Regions from separate parts of the Micromonospora sp. NPDC051924 genome, predicted to be linked through region 2. Evidence: predicted binding sites of a transcription regulator. Region 2 holds the regulator's gene; the other holds the start of a gene.
What was found. The regulator HrcA, encoded in region 2, represses chaperone genes, less so after heat shock. The targets are predictions, from matches to a motif close to GGTTNGCACNCTCNNNNNGAGNGTGCNAACC.
Positions count from the first base shown of each region.

Region 1: groES (co-chaperone GroES) is a predicted target of HrcA. The motif match lies at 1,518-1,548, and genes of this name have one in related genera.

Region 1 is NZ_JBVJJA010000028.1:28,852-32,254, reverse strand. It holds gene ybaK (Cys-tRNA(Pro) deacylase) at 1-122, opposite strand, end outside; gene ACZ6S5_RS21835 (THUMP-like domain-containing protein) at 193-1,380, opposite strand; gene groES (co-chaperone GroES) at 1,683-1,997, shown strand; gene groL (chaperonin GroEL) at 2,068-3,403, shown strand, end outside.
Region 2 is NZ_JBVJJA010000014.1:70,573-73,975, reverse strand. It holds gene ACZ6S5_RS13790 (16S rRNA (uracil(1498)-N(3))-methyltransferase) at 1-420, opposite strand, end outside; gene dnaJ (molecular chaperone DnaJ) at 422-1,564, opposite strand; gene hrcA (heat-inducible transcriptional repressor HrcA) at 1,638-2,660, opposite strand; gene ACZ6S5_RS13775 (DUF4870 domain-containing protein) at 2,854-3,403, shown strand, end outside.

The sequences.
Region 1 (3,403 bases), on a different contig from region 2:
AGGGCCGTCGCGACCAGCGCACCGTAGTTGGGCGCGTCCGGGGAGACGTCGTACGGGTGGGTGCTGTGGGCGATCTTCCGCTTGGTCAGCAGTGCCGTCGCCGGAGTCCCCTGTCCCGCCATGACCGACAAGCTAACGCGGCGGGGGGCGGCGGGCGAGTCGAAACCACGGGCCGGGAATCGCCTCGCCGGCTCAGCCCGGCACCGGCCGGCAGACCAGCACGGTCGGCGCGCCGGCCACCCGGGTCAGCACCAGGCTGGCCGCGCCGTCCCCGGCCAGCCTCAGATCCCGGCGCAGCTGCTCCGGCTCCAGCGCCGAGCCGCGCTTGAGGATTTCCACCCGGCCGACCCGCCGCTCCCGCAGCAATGTGCGCAGCCGCTTCAGCGAGAACGGCAGCACGTCGGTGACCTCCAGGCACCGGGCGAACGGGGTGGGTCGCGCCGCGTCGGCGTACAGGTAGGCGATGCTCGCGTCGGCCAGCGTGGCGTCGAGTTCGCCGGCCAGCTCGGCGACGAGGTGGGCGCGGACCACCGCCGGGTCCGGGTCGTACAGGAAGCGGCGGACCGGCCCGACCGGCGCTTCGGCGTCGCCCGCCCCGGTCAGCAGGTGCGCGGCGTCGGCGCGGAGCAGAGTGGCGCGGCGGGGGACCTCGGCCAGCGCCCCGCACCAGAGGGCCGCCTCGACCAGGTCGCCGTCCACGCTGACCCACTCGGCCTCGGCACCGGCCGGGATCAGGGCGTGGTCCAGCCCGGGGGCCACCTTCACCACGGTGTGCGGCACCCGCTCGGCCAGCCCGGTGACGAAGTCCCAGGGCGGCGAGTAGGCGTTCGGGTCAAAGATCCGCCGCCCGGTGCCGGCCTTCCGCCGGGCCGGATCGCAGAAGACGGCCTCGACCCGGGTCGCGTCGAACGCCGTCGCGTCCCCGCACTCGACGGTGAACAGCGCGGCCAGCCCGGCCGCCTCGGCGTTCGCGGCGGCCATCGCGGCGGTCACCGGGTCGGCCTCCACCCCGTACACCCGGATGCCGGCGCGGGCGGCGGCGAGCGCGTCCGCGCCGAGCCCGCAACCCAGGTCGGCGAGGGTGCGCACGCCGGCGGCGCGCAGCCGGGCGGCCCGCCGGTCGGCGACCACCCGGCGGGTGGCCTGCTCCAGCCCGGGACGGGTGAGGAACATGCCGGCGGACTCCGGCCCGAACTTGCCGACCGCCCGCCGGCGCAGCTCGGCCTGGGTCAGCGCGGCGGCGGCCAGCCCGGCCGGCACCCCGGCCGAGCGGAGCGCGGACGCCGCGGCCAGCGGATCGCCGCCGGCCAGCCCGGCGGCCGTCGCGAGCGCGGCCGACCCCTCGGGCGTACGCAGGGCGGCAAGCTGGTCCAGATCCACCCGCCCATTCTCCCGGCCGGCGTTCGGGCCGGCCGCCTCGGACCCGGCCGGGCCATGATCCGGCCGCGGCGAACGCGACTCGCCGGGTGGCGCGTTGGCACTCTCCTTGACGGAGTGCTAGCCGAGGAATAACCTGCGATTAGCACTCTCGCCCTGAGGGTGCCAACGCCCGGGCCCTCGTGTCCGGGAGTTGAACGCCAGGCGGACCGGCACCCGCGACGACGGCCCCGCCCGGTGGCATGTGGCAGATTGACGCAGGTCGGCGCGCCGACCTGCAACGACACCAAGTACCCCAGGAGGGTATGCCCGTGACTACCGCGACCAAGGTTGCGATCAAGCCGCTCGAGGACCGCATCGTGGTCCAGGCGAACGAGGCCGAAACCACCACCGCCTCGGGCATCGTGATCCCCGACACCGCCAAGGAGAAGCCGCAGGAGGGCACCGTCCTCGCTGTCGGCCCGGGCCGGATCGACGACAAGGGCAACCGCGTGCCGATCGACGTGAAGGTCGGCGACACCGTCCTCTACTCGAAGTACGGCGGCACCGAGGTCAAGTACGCCGGCGAGGAGTACCTGGTGCTCTCCGCCCGCGACGTCCTCGCGGTCATCGAGAAGTAATCAACCGATCAGTGTCGTTGCCCCGGTCCGGCTCGCCGGGCCGGGGCAACGTCGCTTCGAAGGGATACTGATGGCGAAGATCCTCAGCTTCTCGGACGACGCCCGGCACCTGCTCGAGCACGGTGTCAACGCCCTCGCGGACACGGTCAAGGTCACTCTCGGCCCGCGCGGGCGCAACGTCGTCCTGGACAAGAAGTTCGGTGCGCCCACGATCACCAACGACGGCGTGACCATCGCCAAGGAGATCGAGCTCACCAACCCGTACGAGAACCTCGGCGCGCAGCTGGTCAAGGAGGTGGCGACCAAGACCAACGACGTCGCCGGCGACGGGACCACCACCGCGACCGTGCTGGCCCAGGCCATGGTCCGCGAGGGCCTGCGCAACGTGACCGCCGGGGCCAACCCGGCCGGCCTCAAGCGGGGCATCGACGCGGCGGCCGGCAAGGTCTCCGAGGCGCTGCTCGGCAAGGCGGTGGAGGTCTCCAGCAAGGAGTCGATCGCGCACGTCGCGACGATCTCCGCGCAGGACGCCACCATCGGCGAGCTGATCGCCGAGGCGATGGAGAAGGTCGGCCGCGACGGTGTCATCACCGTCGAGGAGGGTTCCGCCCTGACCACCGAGCTGGATGTGACCGAGGGTCTCCAGTTCGACAAGGGCTTCATCTCGCCGAACTTCGTCACCGACGTGGAGGGGCAGGAGTCGGTCCTGGAGGACCCGTACATCCTGATCACCACGCAGAAGATCTCGGCGATCGAGGAGCTGCTCCCGCTGCTGGAGAAGGTCCTCCAGAACAACAAGCCGCTGCTGATCATCGCCGAGGACGTCGAGGGCCAGGCCCTGTCCACGCTGGTGGTCAACGCGCTCCGCAAGACCCTCAAGGTCTGCGCGGTGAAGGCCCCCGGCTTCGGTGACCGTCGCAAGGCGATGCTCCAGGACATGGCGATCCTGACCGGCGCCGAGCTGGTCGCGCCCGAGCTGGGCTACAAGCTCGACCAGGTCGGCCTGGAGGTGCTCGGCACCGCCCGGCGCGTGGTGGTCGACAAGGAGAACACCACCGTCGTCGACGGTGGCGGTCAGGCCGCCGAGGTCGCCGACCGGGTCGCCCAGATCCGCAAGGAGATCGAGGCCTCGGACTCCGAGTGGGACCGGGAGAAGCTGGCCGAGCGGCTGGCGAAGCTCTCTGGCGGCATCGCCGTGATCAAGGTCGGCGCGGCCACCGAGGTCGAGATGAAGGAGCGCAAGCACCGCATCGAGGACGCCATCGCCGCGACCAAGGCCGCGGTCGAGGAGGGTACGGTCCCGGGTGGCGGCGCCGCCCTGGCCCAGATCCTCTCGGTGCTCGACGGCGACCTGGGCCTGACCGGTGACGAGAAGGTCGGCGTCTCGATCGTGCGCAAGGCGCTGG
Region 2 (3,403 bases):
GGCCTGCTTGGCCGCTTCGCGGGCGGTGGCCGCCCACTTCTCCCGGGCCCGTACGCCCCGGTCACCGCGCCACTGCACCACCGAGCGGGACGCCGACCAGGGGACGATCTCGTCCACCCCGACCTCGGTCATCGCCTGCACGGCCAGCTCACCCCGGTCGCCCTTGGCGATGCCCTGCACCACCACGAGCCGGGGCACGGACGCGTCGACGTACCCCCGGGAGGTGACCCGCAGGTCGAGGGTGCCCTTGCCGACAGCGTCGACCACGGCGGCGGCCGTGCCGCCCCGGCCGTCGGCGAGCAGCAGCTCCTCGCCGACGCGCAGCCGCTGCACGGTGGCCGCGTGGTGCCCCTCCGGGCCGTCCAGGGTCAGCCGGTCGCCGGTGGGCAGCGCCTCGACCAGGAACAGCGGCGCCGACACCTCAGGCGTGCCCGTTGAAGGCGTCGCGCATCCGGGAGAAGAAGCCGCCCTGCTTGGTCAGCTCGGCGACCTCCTCGCCCCGGGTCTTGGCGAACTCGCGCAGCATCCGCTCCTGCTCGGCGTCGAGCTTCGTCGGAGTGCGCACGTCCAGGTGGACGTAGAGGTCACCCCGGCCGGTGCCGCGCAGGTGCGGTACGCCCCGGGCGCGCAGCCGCAGCGTGCTGCCCGGCTGGGTGCCGGTCTTGACGTCGACCGTCTCCTCGCTGTCCAACGTCTTGATGGTCAGCCGGGTGCCCAGCGCGGCGGCGGTCATCGGCACGGTGACCCGGCAGTGCAGGTCGTCGCCCTTGCGGGAGTAGACGTCGTGCGGCCGCTCGTGGATCTCCACGTAGAGGTCGCCGGCGGTGCCACCGCCCGGGCCGACCTCGCCCTGCTGGGCCAGCCGGATCCGCATGCCGTCCTCGACGCCCGCCGGGATCTTGACGGTGAGCGAGCGGCGGGTGCGCACCCGGCCGTCGCCGGCGCAGGTCGGGCAGGGGTGCGGGATGGTGGTGCCGTAGCCCTGGCAGACCGTGCACGGCCGGGCGGAGACCACCTGGCCGAGGAAGGTCCGCTGCACCGACTGCACCTCGCCCCGGCCGCCGCACGCCTCGCAGGTGGCCAGGTGGGTGCCGGCCGCGGTGCCCGCGCCGGAACAGGTGGTGCAGAGCACCGCCGTGTCCACGGTGATCGGCGCCTCGACGCCGAACGCGGTCTCGTTGAGGTCCAGCTCCAGCCGCAGGATCGCGTCGGCGCCCGGCCGGGTACGCGGCCGCGGCCCGCGCGCTCCGCCGGCCGCGCCGCCGAAGAACGCGTCCATGATGTCCTGGAAGCCGACGAACGGGCCGGTGCCGCCCGGACCGCCCGGACCGGCGCCCCCGCCGCCCGGGGCGAGCGGGTCGCCGCCCAGGTCGACGATCTGCCGTTTCCGGTCGTCCGACAGGACCTCGTACGCGGCGTTGATGTCCTTGAACTTCTCCTGTGCCTCCGGGTCCGGATTCACGTCCGGATGGAACTGCCGCGCCAGCTTGCGGTAGGCGCGCTTGATCTCGTCGTCGGAGGCGTCCCGGCTGACGCCGAGAATGCCGTAGTAGTCCCTGGCCACTGCGTTCGGTGTCCTCGTGTTTCGTCTCGCGTTGCGCCGCGCCGGCCGCAGGTCGGCCGTCGGCCCTGACTGGTCAGTTCTGGGCCAGCAGTTCGCCCACGTAGCGTGCCACGGCCCTCACCGTGGCAATGGTGCCGGGGTAGTCCATCCGGGTCGGCCCGAGCACCCCGAGCCCACCCACGATGGTGCTGCCCGGGCCGTACCCGGTGCTCACCACCGAGGCGGCGCGCAGGTTGTCGATCTCGTTCTCGTCGCCGATCAGCACCCGGGTGGTGCTCGGCTCGGCCTCACCGATCAGCTTGAGCAGCACGACCTCCTCCTCGAGCGCCTCGAGGATCGGGCGCAGCGAGCCCTGGAAGTCGAGCAGGCCGCCCCGGGTGAGGTTGGCCGTGCCGGCCAGCGCGATGCGCTCCTCGTGCCGCTCGACCAGCGTCTCCAGCAGCACGGTGGAGAGCGTGACCATGGCCGGGCGCAGCTGCGGCACGGCCTCGTCGACCAGCGCCTGGACCAGCGGCGGGGTCTCGGACAGCCGGGTGCCGACCAGCTTCTCGTTGACCAGGCGGCGCAGGTCGGTGACGTCGTCGGCGGGGATCGGGCCGGGCATCTCCACCAGCCGCTGCTCGACCCGGCCGGTGTCGGCGATCATGACCACCATCAGCCGGGTGGTGGAGATCGGCACCAGTTCCAGGTGGCGCACCTTGGAGCGGGCCAGGCTCGGGTACTGCACGACGGCGACCTGGCGGGTGAGCTGGGCCAGCAGCCGGACCGTGCGGTGCACCACGTCGTCCAGGTCGACCGCGCCGAACAGGAAGCGCTCGATCGCCCGGCGCTCGGCCGGGCTGAGCGGCTTGACCCGAGACAGCCGGTCGACGAACAGTCGGTAGCCGCGGTCGGTGGGCACCCGGCCGGCGCTGGTGTGCGGCTGCCGGATGTAGCCCTCCTCCTCCAGCACCGCCATGTCGTTGCGCACGGTCGCCGGGGAGACGCCCAACTGGTGGCGCTCGACCAGCGCCTTGCTGCCCACCGGCTCCTGCGTGGCGACGTAGTCCTCGACGATCGCGCGCAGCACGGCGAGCTTGCGGTCGTCGAGACCCATTTCCCCACCTCCTGATGCCGACTGGCACTCGACTGTAGCGAGTGCCAGTCTACGTCGGCGGACCCGCCGACGCGATGATCAGCGACGGACCCCGGGTGCGGCCCCGCGCACAGTCCGCCAGAGCCGTTCAGCCGGACATCGCGGGCGATGTCGCTCTGGTGCGCCCTTGCGTACCGGACCTACCGTGACGTCCATGACTGAACCTCCTCGCCCTCCCGGAGCGGGGGACTCCGGCGCCCAGCCGCCGGAGGCGACCCCGCCGTCGGCCCCGTACGGCTCGTCGTCGGCGGACGAGCCTCCCACCGCACCACTGTCCGGGGCACCGGGCGGGGGCGGCTATCCCCCGCCCGGTGACTCTCCGCCGCCCTCCGGCGGCCAGCCCCCGTCAGGCGGCTACCCGCCCCCTGGTGGCTACCCCCCGCCGGGCGGCCAGCCCCCGCCGGGTGTCGGGTACCCGACCGGCGGCGCGTACGGCGCGCCGACCGGCTACGCGAACAACGACGACAAGACCTGGGCCCTGGTCGCGCACTTCGGCGGCGCGGCCGGGATGTTCGTCGGCGGCGGGGTGCTGGGCTGGGTGGCCCCGCTCATCGCCCTGCTCGCCCGCGGCAACCAGTCGCCGACCGTCCGCGCACACGCGGTCGCCGCGCTGAACTTCCAGCTCATCTGGTCGATCATCGCGCTGGTCGGCTGGATCCTCGCCTGCATCCTGATCGGTTTCGTGATCGGTCTCGGCGCGATGC